DNA from 2 places in the Streptomyces sp. NPDC045678 genome. Region 1 is predicted to be linked to the other one. Evidence: predicted binding sites of a transcription regulator. Region 1 holds the regulator's gene; the other holds the start of a gene.
The links. Region 1 encodes HspR, which represses chaperone genes until heat shock. Its sites were predicted from a motif close to TTGAGNNNNNNNNNCTCAA; they were not measured.
Positions count from the first base shown of each region.

Region 2: the regulator HspR is predicted to act here: its motif matches at 3,739-3,757, upstream of lon (endopeptidase La).

Region 1 covers NZ_JBWKJS010000003.1:431,616-443,048, reverse strand. The annotation lists gene clpB (ATP-dependent chaperone ClpB) at 1-967, opposite strand, end outside; gene AC07DO_RS12955 (pyridoxamine 5'-phosphate oxidase family protein) at 1,110-1,547, shown strand; gene AC07DO_RS12950 (Rieske (2Fe-2S) protein) at 1,661-2,017, opposite strand; gene AC07DO_RS12945 (hypothetical protein) at 2,014-2,313, opposite strand; gene AC07DO_RS12940 (helix-turn-helix transcriptional regulator) at 2,421-3,410, shown strand; gene AC07DO_RS12935 (helix-turn-helix transcriptional regulator) at 3,407-4,387, shown strand; gene AC07DO_RS12930 (helix-turn-helix transcriptional regulator) at 4,430-5,407, shown strand; gene AC07DO_RS12925 (helix-turn-helix transcriptional regulator) at 5,508-6,407, shown strand; gene AC07DO_RS12920 (hypothetical protein) at 6,448-6,954, opposite strand; gene AC07DO_RS12915 (heat shock protein transcriptional repressor HspR) at 7,066-7,521, opposite strand; gene dnaJ (molecular chaperone DnaJ) at 7,526-8,716, opposite strand; gene grpE (nucleotide exchange factor GrpE) at 8,750-9,469, opposite strand; gene dnaK (molecular chaperone DnaK) at 9,469-11,328, opposite strand.
Region 2 covers NZ_JBWKJS010000006.1:502,173-513,605, forward strand. The annotation lists gene AC07DO_RS23335 (HAMP domain-containing sensor histidine kinase) at 1-514, opposite strand, end outside; gene AC07DO_RS23340 (response regulator transcription factor) at 551-1,288, opposite strand; gene AC07DO_RS23345 (spermidine synthase family protein) at 1,354-2,031, opposite strand; gene AC07DO_RS23350 (rhomboid-like protein) at 2,217-3,098, shown strand; gene AC07DO_RS23355 (GNAT family N-acetyltransferase) at 3,010-3,639, opposite strand; gene lon (endopeptidase La) at 3,780-6,200, shown strand; gene AC07DO_RS23365 (lysozyme) at 6,259-7,092, opposite strand; gene AC07DO_RS23370 (MarR family winged helix-turn-helix transcriptional regulator) at 7,350-7,856, shown strand; gene AC07DO_RS23375 (hypothetical protein) at 7,974-8,819, opposite strand; gene AC07DO_RS23380 (nitrate- and nitrite sensing domain-containing protein) at 9,176-11,433, shown strand, end outside.

The DNA.
Region 1 (11,433 bases):
CGCGGTACTCGTCGAGGGTGGTGGCGCCGACCATGCGCAGCTCACCGCGGGCGAGCATGGGCTTGAGCATGTTGCCCGCGTCCATGGCGGAATCCCCGCCGGCCCCGGCGCCCACGACGGTGTGCAGCTCGTCGATGAAGGTGATGATCTGCCCGTCGCTCTCCTTGATCTCGGAGAGGACGGTCTTGAGGCGCTCCTCGAACTCACCGCGGTACTTCGCGCCGGCGACCATGGCGCCCAGGTCGAGGGAGACGAGCCGCTTGTTCTTCAGCGACTCGGGGACGTCCCCCTTCACGATGCGCTGGGCCAGGCCCTCGACGACGGCGGTCTTGCCGACGCCGGGCTCGCCGATCAGTACGGGGTTGTTCTTCGTACGCCGCGACAGCACCTGCACGACGCGCCGGATCTCCTGGTCCCGCCCGATGACGGGGTCGAGCCTGCCCTCGCGGGCCGCGGCGGTGAAATCGGTGCCGAATTTCTCCAAGGCCTTGTACTGGCCCTCGGGGTCGGGTGTCGTCACCCGGCGCCCTCCCCTGGTCTTCTCGAATGCGTCCAGCAGCTTCCTGCTGCCGGCTCCGTGCTCGGTGAGTACGTCACCCGCCCTGCCGCCCTTGGCAGCGATGCCGATGAGCAGGTGCTCGGTGGAGAGGTAGTCGTCCCCGAGCTCCTTGGCGCGCTGCCCGGCGTCCGCGACGACGGCCAGCAGATCGCGGTCGGGCTGCGGCGGCGCGACAGTGGACCCCGTCACGCTGGGCAGCGCGGCGAGCGCCCGCTCGGTGTCCGCGCGGACGGCGGCCTGGTCGGCGTCGACCGCGGCGAGCAGGTCGACGATGTTCTCGTTGTCCTCGCCCTCCAGCAGCGCGAGCAGCAGATGCGCGGGGGTCAGGTCGGGGTGACCGTCCTTGACCGCACGGCTGGTGGCCGCGTTGATCGCGTCCCGGCTCCTGTTGGTCAGCTCGGCGTCCACGTGCCTCTCTCCTCCTTACGGGGTCCGACTACGACTCCGTCCTCCGGGGTCTGACTTACCCAACGTACACAAAGTTGAGTCTATTCCACTCAAGGGGCCCCGGGAAGTCCGGGCGGCCCCGGGGCGGCTAGGTTCCGTACCCATGGCACCCATGACCCCCGCGAGCCGGCGCATCGACCTGTCCGTCCCTCCCGAGTCCTACCTCAGCTTCTGGCGGGAACGACGCGTCTGCACGTTGACGACCCTGCGCCCGGACGGCACGCCGCACGTGGTGCCGGTCGGCGTGACGTACGACCCGGAGGCGAGGGTCGCCCGGGTCCTCGCCCGCAAGACGAGCCGCAAGGTCGCGCACGTCCTCGCGGCGGCGGGCACGGAGGGCCCCGGGGCGCGGGTGGCGGTCTGCCAGTTCGAGGGCAGGCGCTGGGCGACGCTGGAGGGGCTCGCGGAGATCCGTACGGAACCGGCGGCGATAGCGGAGGCGGAACTCCGCTACGAGGAGCGCTACGGGCGGCGCCCGTCCCCGAACCCAGACCGGGTCCTGATCGAGATCAGCCTGACGGCGGCGCTGGGCAAGGTCTGAGTACCCCGGCCGCGCCTTCCGACACACCACAGCGGCGCCACCGTGTTCAGGTCCACGGTGGCGCCGCTGCTGGGGGAAGTACCTGCGCGATTTACAACGACGGGGGAATCGCGTCAGGCACTGCGGGGGGTGGCTGTGATGTTGTCCGGGACGCTCACGGCGTCCGGGCCCTGCTGTTCCTGCTGCCCGACCATCTGGTGGTCGCGCCGGTCGAGGTTGACGAAGACCATCCCGTACCGAATGGCACACCGCACGGGCTGCGGCGCACCGCGGGGCCGCCGCAGGCACCGGTAGGCCCGGATCTCCTCCTCGTCGTCACGCGTGACGACGATCGGCTCACCGAGCAGGGTCACCATCAACGAGTCGCCGCGGTGGGGGATCGCGGTCACAAGGTCGATGAAGTGCCACCCGGATCGATAGGCGGTGGCCATCTCACGGCGGAAAGTACGGTCGTCGGGGGGAGTGCTCATGCTCCGACCGTCCCCTCTGCCACCGAGGCCGCGGCATTGTTTTCAGCCGTTTTGGCGCCCCAGACGATGTCGCTCGCCGAAACCGAGGTCCAGACGATGTCGCCCGTCTTCGGGGCGGACCAGACGATGTCCTGCGTCACCGCCCCCGGCTCGGCGACGGCCGCGTTCGCGTTCCCGGCTCCTGAACCAAGACCAAGGCCACTGAACGCACTGATGGCCAAACCAACGGAGAAGGTACCGACAAGTACCGAGCGAAGCTTTCCCTTGCACATAGCGGGCTTCGTCCTCACTTCCATCGCGACTCTCCCCCGGCCTTCCAAGACGATGGCTCATTCAGCCATCCGAACACCACAGAAGAGATGCATCATGTTCCTGCACGTTCAGGACCCTGGGGGGTGGAGGCATGACAACAAAAAGCACAATCGGGACACATCCGCACTCCGTGGTTGAACTCTGCGCGGATGGCAAGCGCCTTTACGCCAGCGCCCTGCGCTCCGGACGGGTCCGTCGCAGCGAAACGGAGCCCGCACCCTGCCTTATGGAGTTCGCTCTCCTGCACCCCGATCCCGAAGATCCCGAGTGGCTGCGGCCGGCTTCACCCACCGCCGTGCTCGCGCAGCGGCTCCACCCCATCGAGCGCGAGATCCTGAAACGCAGATCGCTCGCCATTGAACTGACCGACGCCTTTGAGCCATTCATGGCCATCAGCGCTCTGGACCGGCCGGCCGACCACGCCATCACTGTCCTGGAAGGCGCCACCCGGATCAACGCGGCCATCGACGTCGCCACGGCCGAGTGCCAGTCCGAAATCCTCACGGTCCAGCCGGGCGGCGGCCGGAGCGAGGCGGTTCTGACCGAAGCGGTGCAACGCAGTCAGGGCATCATCGAGCGCGGCATCACCATGCGCACCTTGTACCAGCACACCGCCCGGCACAGCCAAGGCACCATCGCCTACGCCGAGTACATGAGGCAGGGCAAAGTGGAGGTGCGCACGCTCGAGGAGCTCATAGAACGGCTGATGATCTTCGACCGTTCCGTCGCGTTCATTCCCGCGCAGGACGACCGCCAAGTGGCCCTCGAGCTCCGCCACAGCGGACTGGTCGCCTACCTGGCCAAGGTCTTCGAACAACTCTGGCGCCGCGCGTCTCCCCTCCTGGACGAGGCGCCCTACGACCCGCCCACCGACGGCATCACCGGAGTCCAGCGCTCCATAGCCAAACTCCTCGTGGAGGGCCACGTCGACGAGGCGATAGCCCGGCGCCTCGGGATGAACGTCCGTACCTGCCGCGCCCACATCGCCAAGATCGCCGCCGCCCTCGGCAGCGGCAGCCGCGCCCAGCTCGGGTATCTGATCGCCCAGTCGGGGATCCTCGAACAGGACCACCCGAAGTGACCCCCGACCCCCATGCCCACGGCCCGGACGAGCTGTGCGGGACGGGATCTGAGCTGTACGCGCGCGCCCTGCGAGAGGGCCACGTACCGCGCGAGGACACCGAACACGCGCCCTGCCTGGTCCGCTTCGGACTGCTGCGCCCCGCACCGGAGAACCCGGACCGGCTCCACCCCACCCCGCCCGCCGTCGCCCTCCCCCGGCTCCGCGAGGCCATCCAGGAACACGTCGCCCGCGAGGTCCGCCGCGAGGTGCGCCTGGCCGAGCAGTTCGAACCGCTCCTGGCGATCGCCCGCGACGGCCGGCCACCGGTCACGGACCCCTCCGTCACCGTCCTGAACGGATTCCCCCGCATCCGGCAGGCCATCGCCGACGCGCTGAACGCGTCCAGCCAGGAGTCACTCGTCATACAGCCCGGCGGCGCACGGCTCGCCCGGGACCTGGCCCAGTCGCACCCGATCGCGCAGGGCCTGCTCTCCCGGGGCGGCCGGATGCGGACGCTGTACCAGCACACGAGCCGCCACTCGCTCCCCGTCCTCGCCTACTACGAACAGCTGCGGGGAGACGCGGAGGTCCGCACCCTGGACGAGGTGACCGAGCGCCTCTTCATCTTCGACCGCACCGTGGCGTTCGTCCCGGCGAACAAGGACCGCAGCAAGGCACTGGAACTCCGCCACCCCGTCCTCATCGACTACCTCGTCACCATCTTCGAGCGCCTCTGGCGCCCGGCCACCCCCCTGTTCCCGCAACCGGCACGGCTCCCGTCGGACAACGGCATCACCAACCGGCAGCGCGCCATCGGGGGGCTGCTCGTCGAGGGCCTCACGGACGCCGAGATCGCCGAACGCCTCGGCATGAACGTACGCACCGCACGCGCCCACATCGCCAAACTCGCCGCCACCCTGGGCAGCCACAGCCGCGCCCAGCTCGGCTACCTCATCGGCAAGTCCGGCGTACTCAACCGGGACGACCACACATAGAATCACCGGCCCTTCGAACCGACCGGCAGGGAGGAGTGCAGCGTGTCCGTGGAGCACATACCGCACGGAGCGGAGGACCTCTGCGAGCCGGGGGCGGCCCTCTACGCCCGCGCCCTGCGCGAGGGCAGGGTCCGCGGCAGCGACGCCGTACCGGCACCCTGCCTCATCGACTTCGGCCTCCTCCACCCCGGCCCGGACGACATGACGTGGCTGCACCCGACCGCACCGGCCGCGGCCCTCCCCCTGCTCCTGCGCCCCATCGAGGACCGGATCGCCCGCCACCGCCGCCGCGAGGACGACCTCACCGCGCTGTTCGAAACGTTCCTCGAGCTCGGCAACGTCTCCCCGCCCGACGGGGAGAGCCCCGCCCTCAGCGTCCTGCTGGGCGGCCGCCGGATCGAGGCCGCCCTGGAGAACGCCGTCGCCGAGGCCGACCACGAAGTGCTCGTCATCCAGCCGGGCGGCGCACGGCCGGCCGCGGCCCTCGCCCACATCGGCAACCGTCAGCAGAAAATCCTCTCCCGCGGCGTCCGACTGCGGATGCTCCGCGTCCACCTGGCCAGGGAGTCCCCCGCCGAACTCGACTACGTCGCTCGGCTGACCGGTGACATCGAGGCCCGCACCCTCGAGGAGGTCACCGAACGCGTCTTCGTCTTCGACCGGACCACCGCCTTCCTCGCGCCCGGCCACGACGACAGCATCGCCCTCGAACTGCACCACCCGGCCCTCGTGGAGTACTTCGCCACCACCTTCTGGCGCCTGTGGCGCCTGGCCACCCCCCTGTGGCCGCCGCAGACCGGGCCCCAACGGGTCGAGGCCGGCGTCCCCGCCCGCCAGCGCGCCATCGCCGGCTTCCTCGTCGAAGGCCTCAGCGACACCGAGATCGCCGAACGCCTCGGCATGAACATCCGCACGGCCCGCGTCCACATCGCCAAACTCGCCGGCACCCTCGGCAGCAACAGCCGCGCCCAACTCGGCTACCTCATCGGCCAGTCCGGAATCCTCGATCAGGCGCACTGACCCCCCGTCCAGAAGCAGTCACTTCACCTACGGGATTCGGCCCGGTCACTCCCGGCCTGCATAGAATCGCGACGCTTCAACCAGGCAGGAGGGGGCTCGCATGGCCACGAAGCGCTTACTGCACGCAGTCGAGGAACTCTGTGAAGCAGGACTGTCCGTCTACGCCCGGGCCGTGAGCGAAGGGCGGATCCACCGCAGCGAGGCAGCAGCCGTTCCCTGCCTCGTGGAACTGGGGCTCCTCCGCCCCGACCTCGACGACCGGCAGTGGCTGCGCCCCGGCTCCCTCCCCGCCCCGCACGACCTGTGCGCCGGCTCCCTCCTCGCCCCCGAAGGCGCCGCCGCGGGGCCCTCCATCACCGTCCTCGACGGGATCAGCCGCATCAACTCCGCCATCGACCGCGCCATGAAGGACGTCAGGGACGAGTTCCTCGCCGTCCAGCCCGGCGGCACCCGGCCGCCGGAGACCCTGGCCGAAGTCTTCCCACGGGACCAGGCGCTCCTGACCCGCGGATGCCGTATGCGGACCCTGTACCAGCACACAACACGCCATTCTTTGCCCGTGCTCGCCTACTTCGAACAGCTCGACGGCGACATCGAGGCGCGCACCCTCGACGAGGTCACCGACCGGCTCTTCGTCTTCGACAGGACCGTCGCGTTCGTCCCGGCGAGCAAGGACCGCAGCATCGCCCTCGAACTGCGCCACCCGGCGCTCGTCGAGTACTTCGCCACCACCTTCTGGCGCCTGTGGCGCCTGGCCACCCCCATGTGGCCGCAGGCCGCGCCGCAGCCCTCCGAGGGCGGCATCACCACACGTCAGCGGGCCATCGCCGGACTGCTCGTCGAAGGGCTCACGGACGCCGAGATCGCCGACCGGCTCGGCATGAACATCCGTACCGCCCGCGTCCACATCGCCAAACTGGCCGCCACCCTCGGCAGCCACAGCAGGGCCCAACTGGGCTTCCTCATCGCTCAGTCGGGCATCCTGAACCAACAGGGCTGACGCACCGGGCCCGCAGCCCGCACGCCCTCACCCCACGTCCTCAGCCCCCCACCCACTCCCGCAGCAACGCCTCCCTCTCCGAGGCCCGGGGCGAGCCGCCCTCGTACCGCCGCCCCCAGTCCGACATCGCGGTCAGCGTCGTCAGGAGGGAACCCGCGCCCTCGGTGAGGCGGGCCAGGAGGGTGCGGGAGAGGTCGTACTCCGTCCGCGAGTAGCCGACCGCCGCCGCCGTGTACGCCGTCAGCTCGGTTTCCCTATCCGTCGCGTCCGTGACGCGGACCGTCATCGTCGGGGCCTCGTCGCCGCCGCCGAGGCCCACCGTGAGCACCATGTCGACCGCCACGCCCACGTGCCGCTTCAGGGACTTCACCGGGACGTCGTCGATGGTCAGCGCGCGCACGTCCTCCCACGGCCACATGCCGGACTGCTTGTCGCCGACGGCCAGCACGCCCTCCGTGGTCAGGCGCACCCCCGGGGCGAGCCCGGACGGCTTCGCGCCCACGTACACGTCGCCCTCGGCGATCCAGAACAGCCCCACCATGGCCATGACCGGCTCCACTCCCCGTAGCCCAAAACGTAGCCCCGCAGACAGCGATACAGGGCCGGGAGGTTGTCACCTCCCGGCCCTGTATCAGGGTACGAAATCAGCGTACGGAACCTACTGTTCCGTCGATCTCTTCGGTCGCCACACCACGAGCGCGCTCGCCTGCTGCACGTCCTGGTAGGGGACGAGGTCGCGGCGGTACGAGGCGTGCACCGCCGCTTCGCGCTGCTGCATGGCCGCCGCGGCGCCGTCCACCGCCGCGGAGAGCTCCGCGACGCGCGCCTGCAACGCGGCGACCTGGTTCTCCAGCTCGATGATGCGCTTGATGCCGGCGAGGTTGATGCCCTCTTCCTGCGACAACTGCTGCACGGTGCGCAGCAGTTCGATGTCGCGGGCGGAGTAGCGTCGGCCGCGGCCCGCGGTGCGGTCCGGGGAGACCAGACCGAGACGGTCGTACTGCCGCAGGGTCTGCGGGTGGAGACCGCTCAGCTGGGCCGCCACCGAGATGACGTACACCGGCGTTTCATCGGTCAGCTGGTACGGATTACGACGACGGCCGACCCTGTCCATGGGGTCACGCTCCCTTCGCGGCCTGGAACAGTTCTGCCCGCGGGTCGTCGCCCGCAGTCGCCTTGCGGTAGGACTCCAGGGCGTCCTTCGCCGACTCCGACAGGGAGGTCGGAACCGACACCTCCACCGTCACGAGCAGGTCGCCCCGGGTGCCGTCCTTGCGGACCGCGCCCTTGCCCCGGGCCCGCATGGTACGGCCGTTCGGCGTGCCCGCGGGCAGTTTCAGGGTGACGGGCGGGCCGCCCAGGGTGGGCACCTTCACCTCGCCGCCGAGCGTCGCCTCCGGATAGGTCACCGGGACGGTGACCGTGAGGTTGTCGCCCTTGCGGCCGAACACCGGGTGGGCGTCGACGTGGACGACCACGTACAGGTCACCGGCCGGGCCGCCCTGTTCACCGGGGCTTCCCTTGCCGCGCAGCCTGATCCGCTGGCCGTCGCTGACGCCCGCCGGGATGCGCACCTGCATCGTGCGCGACGACTTGGCGCGCCCCGAGCCCTTGCACACGTCGCAGGGGTTCTGGGCGATGAGCCCGCGCCCCTTGCAGTCCATGCACGGGTCGGTGAGGGAGAACCCTCCGCCGCCGCCCCGCGAGACCTGGCCGGTGCCGACGCAGGTCGGGCACACGCGCGGTGTGCCGTTCTTGTCGCCGGTGCCCGAGCACGCCTTGCAGGGCGCCTGGGAGGACATGCGGAGCGGCACCGTCGCGCCGTCCACCGCCTCCGTGAAACTCAGCGTGACCTCGGACTCGATGTCCTGGCCGCGCCTCGGCTGCGTGCGCGTGCCGCCGCCGGGGCCGCCGCCCCGGTTGAACAGGCCCCCGAAGACGTCACCGAGGCCGCCCCCGAAGCCGCCGCCGGCCGCTCCACCGCCACCCGGACCGCCGCCTCCGAAGAGGTCGCCCAGGTCGAAGTTGAACGAACCGCCGCCGCCTCCGGGGCCCTGCCGGAATCCGCCGGAGCCGAAGAGAGCACGCGCTTCGTCGTACTCCTTGCGCTTCTTGGGGTCGCCGAGGATGTCGTTCGCCTCGGAGATCTCCTTGAAGCGCTCCTCCGCCTTGGTGTTGCCGGTGTTGGCGTCCGGGTGGTTCTCGCGTGCGAGCTTCCGGTACGCCTTCTTGATCTCGGCTTCGGTGGCGTCCTTGGGGACGCCGAGGACCTTGTAGTAGTCCTTCTCGATGAAGTCCTTGGTGCTCATCCCCGACGTCCCTCCTCACTCATGTCGTGACCGTCAGCCCTCGTCCGGGCCACCGGTCTCCTTCTCGTCCGCCGCCGCGTCGGGAGCGGAGTCCGCGCCCTCTGCGGCACCCTCGCCCTTGACCGTCTGCGCGCCGGGCTGGGGCTCGGCGACGGCCACCCGCGCGGGGCGGATGGTGCGCTCGCCGATGCGATACCCGGGCTGCAGGATCGCGACGCAGGTCGTCTCGGTGACGTCCGGCGCGTAGCTGTGCATCAGCGCTTCGTGGATCGTCGGGTCGAAGGGCTCGCCCTCCTTGCCGAACTGCTGAAGGCCCAGCTTGGCGACGACCGTCTCGAGCGACTCGGCGACCGACTTGAAGCCGCCGACCAGCTCGCCGTGCTCACGGGCGCGGCCGATGTCGTCGAGGGTGGGGAGGAGCTCGGAGAGGAGGTTCGCCGAGGCGATCTCCTTCACCGTCACCTTGTCCCGCTCCACACGACGGCGGTAGTTCTGGTACTCGGCCTGCAGCCGCTGGAGGTCCGCGGTGCGCTCGTTGAGCGCGGTGCGCACCTGGTCCAGCTGGGCGGTCAGGCTCACGTCCTGCGCGTCCTGCGCGGACGTCTTGCTCGCTGCTGCGTCCCCGGCCGGGGCCGCCGGGCCCTCCTCGGTGGAGGGCTCGGCGGCCTTCGGCGCCGCGTCATCAGGGGTGGCGCCGGAGGGGACGTCAGGCTTCTCGGCGTTCTCGCCGAAGCCCGGGGTCTCCTCGGTCATCAGGCGGCGCCGCCCTTCTGGTCCTTCTCGTCGTCGACGATCTCGGCGTCGACGACTCCGTCGTCCTCCTTGGCCTGGTCGGCACCGGGGGCAGCGCCCTCGGGACCGCCCGCGGCCTGCGCGCCCTGGGCGTCGGCGTACATGGCCTGGCCCAGCTTCTGCGAGACGGCGGCGACCTTCTCGGTGGCGGTGCGGATCTCGGCCGTGTCCTCGCCCTTGAGCTTCTCCTTCAGCTCGTTGACGGCTTCCTCGACCTCGGTCTTCACGTCACCGGGGACCTTTTCCTCGTTGTCCTTGAGGAACTTCTCGGTCTGGTAGACGAGCTGCTCGCCCTGGTTGCGGGACTCGGCGGCCTCGCGGCGGGCGTGGTCCTCGTCCGCGTACTTCTCGGCCTCTTCGCGCATCCGGTTGACCTCGTCCTTCGGCAGCGAGGAGCCACCGGTGACGGTCATCTTCTGCTCCTTGCCCGTGCCCAGGTCCTTCGCGGTCACGTGCATGATGCCGTTGGCGTCGATGTCGAAGGAGACCTCGATCTGCGGGACGCCGCGCGGGGCCGGCGGCAGGCCCGTCAGCTCGAACATGCCGAGCTTCTTGTTGTACGCCGCGATCTCGCGCTCGCCCTGGTAGACCTGGATCTGGACCGACGGCTGGTTGTCCTCGGCCGTCGTGAAGATCTCGGAGCGCTTCGTCGGAATCGTGGTGTTCCGCTCGATGAGCTTGGTCATGATGCCGCCCTTGGTCTCGATGCCGAGGGACAGCGGGGTCACGTCGAGGAGCAGGACGTCCTTGACCTCACCCTTGAGGACACCGGCCTGGAGCGAGGCGCCGATGGCGACGACCTCGTCCGGGTTCACACCCTTGTTGGCGTCCTTGCCGCCGGTGAGCTCCTTGACGAGCTCGGCGACGGCGGGCATGCGGGTGGAGCCACCGACGAGAACGACGTGGTCGATCTCGGAGAGCTGGATGCCCGCGTCCTTGATGACGTTGTGGAACGGCGTCTTGCAGCGCTCCAGGAGGTCGGACGTGAGCTGCTGGAACTGGGCGCGCGTGAGCTTCTCGTCCAGGTGCAGCGGGCCCTCGGCGGACGCCGTGATGTAGGGCAGGTTGATCGTGGTCTCCGTGGAGGAGGACAGCTCGATCTTGGCCTTCTCGGCCGCCTCGCGCAGGCGCTGGAGCGCCATCTTGTCCTTGGAGAGGTCCACGCCGTGGCCGTTGTTGAACTGCTTGACCAGGTAGTCGACGACGCGCTGGTCCCAGTCGTCACCACCGAGGTGGTTGTCGCCGTTCGTGGCCTTCACCTCGACGACGCCGTCGCCGATCTCGAGGAGCGAGACGTCGAAGGTGCCGCCACCGAGGTCGAAGACCAGAATGGTCTGGTCGTCCTTGTCGAGGCCGTAGGCAAGAGCGGCGGCGGTGGGCTCGTTGACGATGCGCAGGACGTTCAGGCCCGCGATCTCACCGGCCTCCTTGGTGGCCTGGCGCTCGGAGTCGTTGAAGTACGCCGGGACGGTGATGACCGCGTCGGCCACCTTCTCGCCCAGGTACGACTCCGCGTCGCGCTTCAGCTTCTGCAGGATGAACGCCGAGATCTGCTGGGGGTTGAATCCCTTGTCGTCGATGTCCACCTTCCAGTCGGTGCCCATGTGGCGCTTGACCGACCGGATGGTCCTGTCGACGTTCGTGACCGCCTGGCGCTTGGCGACCTCGCCGACGAGCACCTCGCCGTTCTTCGCGAAAGCGACGACGGACGGCGTGGTCCTGGCGCCTTCGGCGTTGGTGATGACGGTGGGCTCGCCGCCTTCGAGAACGCTGACGACGGAGTTAGTCGTGCCCAGGTCGATGCCGACCGCACGTGCCATTTCGGTTCCTCCAGATGTACTTCTTGAGTGGATCTGACTCAAGCATGCATGAGCGCTGCGCCGGCGTCAACAGATGTGAGTCTGGGCCACTCAAGTCTTATCCGG
Region 2 (11,433 bases), on a different contig from region 1:
GGAGCGTCTCGACGAGCCGCCCCAGGCGCTCGGTCTGCTTCAGGGCCGTGCGCATCGTCTCGGGATCCGCGGCGGAGACGCCGTCGACGACGTTCTCCAGGACGGCGCGGAGTGCCGCGATGGGGGTGCGCAGCTCGTGCGAGACGTTGGCGACGAGCTCCTTGCGCTGGGTGTCCTGGGCCTCCAGGTCGTCCGCCATGGCGTTGATCGTGGCGGCCACGTCGCCCAGCTCGTCGCGCCGGTCGGCGCCGCGCGCCCGGCGCGTGTAGTCGCCGTGCGAGACGGCGCGGGCCACCGCGTTCATCTCGTCCAGCGGGGCGGTGAGGCTGTGCGCCACGAACTGCGTGATGAGGAGCGTGGCGATCACCGAGAAGACGGTGATGAAGCGCAGCTCGGTCTGGGTCTTCATGGCCACGAGGAGCAGGCCCGTGGTGATGAACACCGAGACGACGACCAGGGCGCCGAGCTTGGTCTTGATGGAGAACGGCCGCAGTCCTCCGAAGGGCCCGTGCATCACGTCACGCGCCTCCGCCTCACGGGGTCCTCCGCCTCACGGGGTGGGGGTCTCCAGCGCGTATCCCACGCCGTGCACCGTGCGGATCCGCTCGGCCCCGATCTTCCGGCGCAGCGCCTTGATGTGGCTGTCGACGGTGCGGGTGCCGGACGCGTCGGCCCAGTCCCACACCTCGGCCAGCAGCTGCTCGCGCGACAGGACGGCACGCGGGGTGTTGGCCAGGCAGACCAGCAGGTCGAACTCGGTGGGCGTCAGGTGGACGTCCTCGCTGCGCACCCGCACCCGCCGCTGCGCGTGGTCGATCTCCAGCTCGCCCAGGCGCAGGATGCCGCTGCGCGGCGTCGTCGCGGCGAGGGCGGCCCGCTCGACCCGGCGCAGCAGGACGTGCACCCGGGCCGCGAGCTCGCGCATCGAGAACGGCTTGGTCATGTAGTCGTCCGCGCCGACGCCGAGCCCGACCAGCATGTCCGTCTCGTCGTCACGCGCGGTGAGCATGAGGACCGGGACGGGCCGCTGGGCCTGTACCCGGCGGCACACCTCGAGGCCGTCGAAGCCCGGCAGCATGATGTCGAGAATCAGCAGGTCGGGCTGCCACGCCTGGGCGGTGTCGACCGCCGAGGGGCCGTCTCCGGCCGTTTGCACGACGAAACCCTCGGCGCGCAGCCGGGCCGCGATGGCGTCGACGATCGTCGGGTCGTCCTCGACCACCAGCACCCGGCGCTGGGCGCCCGGCATCGCCGTGGCGCCGTTGTGGGAGGTGTGTGTCTGCTCCATCGCCCGCCCCTGACACTGATCGCTTGTGTTCGGTCAGCAGAGTACGGGTCGTGAAGGCACCTCGGCTACGCAGCCCGGACGCCGAGGTGGACCACGTCCGGGACGCCTCGGGCAACGGGGATCTCTTCGGTTCGTACCCCCTGGAATCCGGCATTCCGTAGAGCTTCGTCGAAAGCGGACGAGGGCTGCGCGGACCACACGGCGAGCACTCCGCCGGGGTTCAGACGGGCTTTGCAGGCGGCCAGACCGGCAGGCGAGTAAAGGGAGTTGTTGCCCTCCGTCACCGTCCAGCCGGGGCCGTTGTCGATGTCGAGACAGAGCGCGTCGTAGGACTCCGTGGCTCCGGTTACGTAGGAGACGAGGTCGGTGTGAAGAATCTGCGCACGTATGTCGCGGAGCGCCGGTCCGGAGAGCTCGGCGAGGGGTCCGTCGTGGTGCCAGTCGATGATCGCCTGCTCGCGCTCGACGACGGCGATGCGTCCCCAGCGGGGGTCCGCGGCGGCGTGCGCGAGGGAGAAGCCGACGCCGAGGCCGCCGATGAGGAGGGCGGGAGCGGGGCGGTCGTCGAGGGCGTCGCGGGCCGCGTCGACGAGCAGGCGCTCGGAGCGGCCGTCTGAGGTGTCCATCAGGAAACAGCCGTTGGCGATGATCTGCAGCAGCTCACCGTGGCGCCGCAGGACGACCTCGCCGTAAGGACCCTCGCGCCGGTCGAGGACGACGGGGGCGGTGGTGTGGGTGTGCATGGCGCACAGGGTATTTCCGGGGGGTGCCCCCGCGTGGGTGGTTTTCGGGGCGTCCGTGGGCGGACGTGCGACGCAGCAGTCACCCGCCGGGTTGACGTGTGAGACGCACCTCACGTGGCGCCCGTCATAGACAGCGCCGGAAAAAGGGGCAAAGGGTGGACTGGGACGGAAGGAGCGCCACCCCCGTGAACCAGAGCGTGCGGCCCGCCGGGGCCGCGTCCGACGCCGAGACCCCGGCCGTGTCCGACGCCGAAACGTCGACCGTGTCCGCCACCAGGACTCCGGGCACCCTGAACGGAATACCGCGGCAGCCGACGCCCCGGCCACCCCGAACGGGGGAGCGCCCCGAGCCGGACGCGGCGGACCGTGCCGCCGGCGCGTCCACGCGGCGGCCGCGCCCCTGGCGGATCCTGCCCACGCCCACCGGCACGCCCTTCACCTTCGGGTACGCCCTGGTGCTCGCCGCCACCTCGCTCCTGACCCGGTACGCCGACCCGGAGCTCGTCGACTCGCTGCTGCACGGGTCGAGCACCGACGTCGCGCACCTCGCGCAGAGCCCCGTCCTCGTCCTGGTCGCCAGCGCCCTGTGGATCGCGGGCGGCATCACGTCCCCGTACGCGATCGTCTTCCTGCTGGTGCTCACCGCGCTGGAGCGCCGCATCGGAGGGCTGCGCGCCGCCGGTGTCTTCCTCCTCGGGCACGTCGTCGCCACGCTCGCGACGGAGGTCCCGGTCGGCTTCTCGGTCCTCGCGGGCCATCTGCCCGACAGCTCGCTGCACCGGCTCGACTACGGCATCAGCTTCGGCGTCGCCGCGAGCGCCGGCGCGCTCGCGGGACTCCTCACGCCGTGGCTCCGGTGGACCGTGCTCGTCTGCTTCGGCGGGATGCTGGTCGACGACCTCATCGCGTTCAGCGACCCGATGACGAACTGGGGACACCTGCTCGCGCTGGCGATCGGTGTCCTCACCTGGCCGCTGCTCAGGCGCCGGCCCGCGGCCGCGGAGCGCGCCGCATCGGCCACAGAGCCGGCCCGCCGCCCGGCAGCCGGACCTCGCCGAGCACCGTGAAGCCGAAGTGCTCGTACACCGGCAGGTTGGCCGGCTTGGACGACTCCAGGTAGACGGGCAGCCCGGCCTCGTCGGCCCGCGCGAGCCCTGAACGCAGGAGAGCGGCGCCGTGGCCCTGCCCCTGGACGGCGGGGGCGGCACCGAGCACGGCCAGGTACCAGTGCGGCTCCTGGGGCCCGTGCGCGGCGGCGGCCGCGGCGGCCTCCCGGAACAGCGGGGCGCGGTCGCCCAGGATCTCCGAGAGCTCCGCGACGGTCTCCGCGTCGGGCACGGCCTTGTCCTGCGCGCCCGGCGGCACCCAGAAGGAGGCCGCCGCCGAGGTGTGCTCGCAGCGGCCGTGGCGGACGTACTGCCGGGCGAAGAGCGTGGCGAAGTACCGCTCGAGCCCCGCCTCGCGCGTGGCCTCGTCCGGGAAGAACCAGCGCATCATCGGATCGTCGTCGAAGGCCAGGGCCAGCGTCCGGCCGATCGCCGCGGCGTCGTCGACCGCCGCGGTCGCCGGGGTGGGCCGTGCCGTTTCCTGCGGGTGGGGTATCGACATGCGGCTCATTCTGCACGCGATGATCTTGGCCGACGGGGCCGGGGGCCCTGATCGCTCACAGCGAACACGCCCCGGGGAACATCTCGGCACTCACAAGCATTGAGTCGGTACAGCTCAACTTGAATGCCGAAAGGGAGATCATGGCTACTGAGTCCGCCTCGTACACTTCGCTCACTCTGCCTGTGCTGCCGCTCGACGACGAGGTGGTCCTGCCCGGCATGGTGGTTCCGTTCGACCTGTCCGACGCCGACGTGCGGGCCGCGGTGGAGGCCGCACAGGCCGCCGCTCGTTCCAGTGGCGACAGCAAGCCGAAGGTGCTGCTTGTTCCGCGCATCGACGGGACGTACGCCGCGACCGGCGTCCTCGGCACCGTCGAGCAGGTCGGCCGGCTCTCCGACGGCGACCCCGGCGCCCTCATCCGCGGCCGGAGCCGCGTGCGCATCGGCGCGGGCACGACCGGACCCGGCGCGGCCCTCTGGGTCGAGGGCCAGAAGATCGACGACTCCGTGCCCGAGCCCCTGCCGGGCAGCGTCACCGAGCTCGTCAAGGAGTACAAGGCGCTCGCCACCAGCTGGCTGAAGAAGCGCGGCGCCTGGCAGGTCGTGGACCGCGTCACGCAGATCGACGACGTCGCCGCGCTCGCCGACAACTCCGGTTACTCCCCGTTCCTGACCACCCAGCAGAAGATCCAGCTCCTGGAGACCGAGGACGCGGTCGCCCGCCTCAAGCTCGCCACCGAGCAGCTGCGCGAGCACCTCGCCGAGCAGGACGTCGCCGAGGCCATCGCCAAGGACGTGCAGGAAGGCGTGGACAAGCAGCAGCGCGAGTTCCTGCTGCGGCGCCAGCTCGACGCCGTCCGCAAGGAGCTGCGCGAGATCAACGGTGACAGCAAGGACGCGGCTGAGGAGTCCGACGACTACCGCGCCCGGGTCGAGGCCGCCGACCTCCCCGAGAAGGTCCGCGAGGCCGCCCTCAAGGAGGTCGACAAGCTGGAGCGCGCGAGCGACCAGTCGCCGGAGGGCTCCTGGATCAGGACCTGGCTGGACACCGTCCTGGAGCTGCCCTGGAACGAGCACACCGAGGATCAGTACGACATCAAGGGCGCCCAGGAGATCCTCGACGCCGAGCACTCCGGACTCCAGGACGTGAAGGAGCGCATCACCGAGTACCTCGCGGTGCGCAAGCGCCGCGCGGACCGCGGCCTCGGTGTCGTCGGCGGCCGCCGCGGCGGCGCCGTGCTCGCCCTCGTCGGCCCGCCCGGCGTCGGCAAGACGTCGCTCGGCGAGTCCGTCGCGCACGCCATGGGCCGCAAGTTCGTGCGGGTCGCGCTCGGCGGCGTACGCGACGAGGCGGAGATCCGCGGCCACCGCCGTACGTACGTGGGGGCGCTGCCCGGACGCATCGTGCGGGCCATCAAGGAGGCCGGGTCCATGAACCCGGTGGTGCTCCTCGACGAGATCGACAAGGTCGGCTCGGACTTCCGGGGCGACCCGGCCGCCGCCCTCCTCGAGGTCCTCGACCCGGCTCAGAACCACACCTTCCGTGACCACTACCTGGAAGTGGAACTCGACCTCAGCGACGTCGTCTTCCTCGCCACCGCCAACGTCCTCGAAGCCATCCCCGAGGCTCTCCTCGACCGCATGGAGCTCGTCAGGCTCGACGGGTACACCGAGGACGAGAAGGTCGTCATCGCCCGCGACCACCTGCTCCCGCGCCAGCTGGAGCGCGCGGGCCTCGACAAGGACGAGGTGGTCCTCGACGAGAGCGCCCTGCGCAAGCTCGCCGGCGAGTACACGCGTGAGGCGGGCGTGCGCAACCTGGAGCGGTCCGTCGCGCGGCTGCTCCGCAAGGTCGCGGCCCAGCACGAAATGGGCGACCGGGAGCTGCCCTTCACGGTCACGGACGCCGACCTGCGGGGTCTGATCGGGCGTCCGCGCCACGTGCCCGAGTCCGCACAGGACCCGGCGGAGCGGCGTACGTCGGTGCCGGGCGTGGCGACCGGGCTCGCGGTCACCGGGGCGGGCGGAGACGTGCTGTTCGTGGAGGCGTCGCTCGCGGACCCGGAGACGGGAGCGTCGGGGCTCACGCTCACCGGCCAGCTCGGCGACGTCATGAAGGAGTCGGCGCAGATCGCGCTGAGCTTCCTGCGCTCGCACGGCGCCGAACTGGAGCTGCCCGTCGGCGACCTGAAGGATCGGGGCGTGCACATCCACTTCCCCGCGGGAGCCGTGCCGAAGGACGGCCCGAGTGCGGGCGTCACGCTGACGACCGCCCTCGCGTCGCTGCTCAGCGGCCGACTGGTCCGCACGGACGTGGCGATGACCGGTGAGATCTCGCTGACCGGCCGTGTCCTGCCGATCGGCGGGGTGAAGCAGAAGCTGCTCGCCGCGCACCGCGCCGGCATCACCACGGTGATCATCCCGAAGCGGAACGAGCCGGACCTCGACGACGTCCCGGCCGAGGTCCTGGAGAAGCTCGACGTGCACGCGGTCACGGATGTGCGCCAGGTGCTCGAACTGGCCCTCACGGCGGCCGAGGTGAGGATCCCGGCCGCGGCGTAGCTCCGCGCGGAAAGGGCACGGCGGCCACCCCCGACCGGGGTGGCCGCCGCCCGTGCGCTCAGCCGTTGGCGAGCGCCACCACCCGGTCGAGGGCGCCGTTGAACTTGTTGTGGTCGCCGACCGTCGGGCCCGACGAGGTGTACTGCCACATGGTGTGGAAGCCCCAGCCGGCCGGGAGTTCGCCCGGGCTCGTGTTGTAGCGGGGGATCCAGAGCGGGTTGGTCGCGCCGAAGCCGCTGTAGTTGCCGGTGCACTGCTTCCACCAGCTGGTCGCGGTGTAGATGACGGCGTCGCGTCCGGTGCGGGCCTTGTAGGTGTTCAGGAAGTCACGGATCCAGCCGACCATCTCGGACGGGGACTTGCCGAAGCAGGCCGCGCCGTACGGGTTCCACTCGATGTCCAGCGCGCCCGGCAGCGTCCTGCCGTCGCGCGACCAGCCGCCGCCGTTGCTCGCGAAGTAGTTGGCCTGGGTGGCGCCGCTGGAGGTGTCGGGCGTCGCGAAGTGGTACGCGCCGCGGATCATGCCCACGTTGTACGAGCCGTTGTACTGCTGGGTGAAGTAGGGGTTCTTGTACGAGGCGCTCTCCGTGGCCTTGACGTAGGCCCACTTCACCCCGCTGTTCCAGAGCGTCTGCCAGGCGACGTTGCCCTGGTGGCTGCTGACGTCGACGCCCTCGGTCTGGGTGGCGTCGCCACCGGTGGGGCGGCCGCCCTGGCCGTCGTGTTCGATGACGCCCTGACCGAGACGGGCGGTGCCGCGCTCGGGGACGTCGTCCGCCCGGGCCGCCGTGGGGAGCGTCAGGAGGAGGGAGAGGGCGGACAGTGCTGCGAGGAGGACCCCCGCCGGCGACAAGCGCGAGCGGCGGGCCGTTCCGGGTCTGTGCACGGGCATGTGCGTGCCTCCGAAGGCCTCGGTGGTGCTCGGTGGGGACCTGTCGACATGCAGTGGTGTGAACATGTCATGCAAAACGCTACGCACGTAGACCGCCGCTGGGGAAGGGGTCCGGTGTTCTGCCGTTGGTCCACTCCTGTGGCGGCGGCATCGGGGCGGCACGGCCCGGACCTTGCGAAATACTGGTCAGACCGCTGCCGCCCGGCCGCGGCGCGAGGGCCTTCCGGCGATAACTTTCAGAATCGGGAAAGCGGGACATGGGTGCTGCAGAAGAGGGTGTGAAGCCCGGCGCGCAGGACGAGGGCGGGCACGGAGCCCAGGGGGCGCGAGGAGAGGACCGCGAGTTCCTCTCCCTGGAGAGGGAGTTGTCGCTCCTGCTGCGCCGCGCGCGGGCCTCGTCGGGCGAGATGGCGCGGCAGGTCCACCCCGACCTGGAGCCCGCCGCGTACGGGCTGCTCGTCTGCCTGGACGACTCGGGTCCGCAGCGGGCCACCGACCTCGCCGCCTTCATCGGCGTCGGCAAGGCCACGATGAGCCGCCAGCTGCGGGCCCTGGAGGAGCTCGGCCTCGTCGCGCGCGAGCCCGACCCGGCCGACGGCCGCGCCTGGCTCATCCGGCTCACGCCCGACGGCCGCACCCGCTTCCGCACGGTGCGCGCCGCCCGCCGCGCCCGGTACGTGCGGCGGCTCGCGAGCTGGGACCGGGCGGAGGTCGCCGAACTCGCCCGGCTGCTCGGCCGGCTGAACGCGAGCGCGGAGCACTAGGGACGCGCCTCCCTGGCGGACGTCCCTGGAGGACCTCCCTTGCGTACGTCCTTCGCGTACGTTCTTCGCGTACGTCCCTCGCGTACGTTCCCTTCGGCGCGTCCTCGGGTGCGTCCCTCACCACTCCGCGTAGACGACCGCCGCATCGTCGTGGCGCTTCCCGCGGGGAAAGGCCAGGCGGTCCGGGTCGGCGCGCTCCAACTCCCGCACCCGGTCCAGCAGATGCTGCGGCCCCTGCTTGCGCAGCAGCGCGAGGCAGTCGGTCCAGTCGCCCTCGCGGAACGTCTCGACCCACCGCCCTGCCCCGTCGGTGAGCGCCGCCACCGCGGTGACCTCCGCCCGCGGCAGCTCACCGATGACCGCGCGCTCGGCGGCCGAGGGATCGGACGCGGCCGTGAAGAAACCGTCCTCCGCGTTGCGCAGCGCCTCGACCGCCGTTCCGTAGGCGCGGGCCGCGACGTCCCGCTCCGCGGAGCCGCGCGGCAGGGCGCGCACCTGGTCGCGCAGGGCCTGCACGGCGGGCGGCAGTTCGGCGAGGCGCCGGTCGAGGATGGCCGTCACCTCGTGGTCGTGGCCCGCTATGAGGAGCGCCGAGTCGGACAGGACCAGGTGCTCGACGCGCTCCTCGTCCCACCGCACGAGCACCACGGTTGCCTGAGGGGTGCGCGGGTGAGAAAGGTCACAGGTTGAACCATGTGCCTCAGCGGTACGCGTGATGCCGGCCGCCAGGATCTCAGGGAGCGTCATATCCCGGCGTGAAACGGACAGTTCCCCCAGTGCGCCGCCCAGACGCGCCGTGAACCAAGGGACGGAATGCGGACAGCCCACCGACCCCTCGGGCGGGGTCACACCGTCCAGGAGGACGAGCGATCCACCCTGTCCGGACGCGGGAAGCGCGACCGACGCGTAGTCCTCGTTGGGGCGTGCGGGGTCACCGGGCTCGGTGGCGAGTTCGATACGCATCCGGCCAGTCTGCACGAGGCCTTCACGGCGCCACCAGAAGCCGCAGAGGCACCGCGGAGAGGCGCGTACGGGCGGCACGGACGCCGGAATTCGACCGGAATGATCACCTCCGGCAGGGGTGTGGCGGCGCATCCTGCCAAAGCCGGTCGGAGACGTCCAACCGGCGCACCGCGACGGCTCTCCGGCGGCCGCGTCGGGACTTGCCCACCAACTCCCCGCCGATGTTCACTCCTTCGGGTGGCCAGGCAGGCGATGCGCGACCGCCACCAACCGGCACTGGAAAGGTCAGGAGCCGTACCGGGGGAGCGCTCGTGTTGACAGGTCGTCACCCGGGCCAAGGGCAGACGAAAACAAGAATGCGAGCACCGGTGCAGAAGATGCGGCCTCGGCGCAAAGGCAAGCAGACGGCCCCGGAAGGGGCCACGCCGGGCGCGACGACTCCAACCGAGCATGTGCCGGAGCGCACGGCCACGGACGCCTCCGTGCCCGACGCCGCGGCGCCGCCGGTCAACAAGGCGCCCACCGCACGCGTGCGCAATCGGCTGATCGTCGCCGTCGCGGTCGTGGCCGCCGCGATCGCGGGCGCGGGCGCGCCCGCCGTCCTCGCCGCGTCCAGCGACCTGAACGACACGCAGAACCTGGTCACCCTCGCCGAACAGACCCAGCAGGCGGTCTCCCTCGGCCACTCGCTCGCCGACGAGCGGGACGAGGTCACCACCTTCATCGCCGCCGGGCGACCGCAGGACAAGGGCCTCTCCCAGAGCCGCAGCGCCCGCGTGGACCGGCAGATCGACGAGCTCCGCGGCGCCGACGCGCCCGCCGGACTGCGCGGCGACCTCGCCGACATCGCCGCCGTGCGCAGAGCGGCGCTCACCGGCAAGAGCACTGCTCTCGAAGCGCACGAGGCGTACACGAAGGTCATCGCCGAACTGCACGGCCTCACCCGTGACCTGGCCGAGAAGCTGCCCCCCGGGGCGAACCAGGGCGCCCTCGCCCTCGCCGACCTCGACCACGCCGTGGAGCAGGCCGCCGCCGCCCGCGGTCTCCTCCTCGCCGCGCTCGCCCTGCCCCGCCCCACCGACACCTCCGCCGTCGACCCGGTCACCGGCCTGCCGACCACCGTGACCGAGGAGTCACCGGCCGACGCCAAGCGGCGCGACGAGCTCAGCTCCGCCGCCCAGCAGGCCCGGGTCCGTGAACTGGCCGCCCTCGCCGACTTCCGCGACGCGGCGAGCGACCCGGCCCGCGCCACGTACGAATCGACCGTCACCGGCTCCGAGGTCGGCGCCGCGGAGAAGTACCTGGAGCGCCTCACCGACCAGCCCGAGCTCTCCGCGGCCGAGCGGCGCTACGACCGCAAGAAGGTCGACGCCGCGCTCTCCGCCCGCATCGAGACGATGCGCGGCGCCGAGTCCGCGCTCGGCGTCGAGCGCACCAAGCACCTCGCCCAGCTGCGCGACGACGACGTCACGGCGCTGGAGATCCGGATCGCCCTCGTCGGCGTCTGCCTCCTCGTCGCCGTCGGCGTCGCCATGGGCGCGGCCCGCTCGCTGACCCGCCCGCTCGCCGTCCTGCGCCTCGGCTCGGCCCGCCTCGCGACCGAACCCGCGCCCCAGGAGCCGATCCGCTTCACCGGCCGCGACGACGAATTCGCCCAGGTCGTACGCTCCGTGAACGCCCTGCACGGCCACGCGGCCGCCGTCACCGAGCGCCTCGCCACCCTCGAATCGGACCGCAAGCACCTCATCGGGCAGCGGCAGTCCATGGCCGACGAGCGCGCGGCGCTGCGCGAGGAGCTCGCCGAGGCCTCCGCGCACCTGGAGCGGGTGCGCCAGTCCATCCACGGCACCTTCGTCAACCTCGCCCTGCGCACGCTCGGCCTGGTGGAGCGCCAGCTCGCCGTCATCGAGCACCTGGAGGACCGCGAGCAGGACCCGGACCGCCTCGCCACGCTCTTCAAGCTCGACCACCTCGCCACCGTCATGCGGCGGCACAGCGAGAACCTCCTGGTCCTCGCCGGCGCGGAACACGGCCATCAGCACCCCGGCGCCGTCCCGCTCGTCGACGTGGTGCGCGCGGCCGTCTCCGAGATCGAGCGGTACGAACGCGTGCGCATCGCCACGCTGCCGCCGCACACGCACGTGGCGGGCTTCGCCGCGGACGACATCAGCCACCTCACCGCCGAACTCCTGGAGAACGCCACGTCGTTCTCGCCGCCGGACTCCTCCGTCGAGGTCTCCGGCTGGCTCCTGGAGAACGGCGAGGTCATGCTCTCCGTCCAGGACGAGGGCATCGGCGTCACCCAGGACCGGATGCGGGAGCTCAACGCCCGCCTCGCGGACTTCGACCCCGACGACGCGTACGACCAGGAGAGCGGGGACGGCCTCGGGCTCGGCCTGTACGTCGTCGCGCGGCTCGCCGCCCGGCACGGGGCGCGGGTGCGGCTGCGGGACCAGAAGCAGGGCGGGGTCGCGGCGGTCGTGGTGCTGCCCGAGGGCATCCTCGCGGAGGCGCCCTCGCAGGCCGCGGTGGTCACGCCGCCGCGCGGGGGCGAGCCGCTGACCCATCTGCCGGGGTCGGAGGCCGAGGCCAACTCCAACGTGCTTCCGGGGCG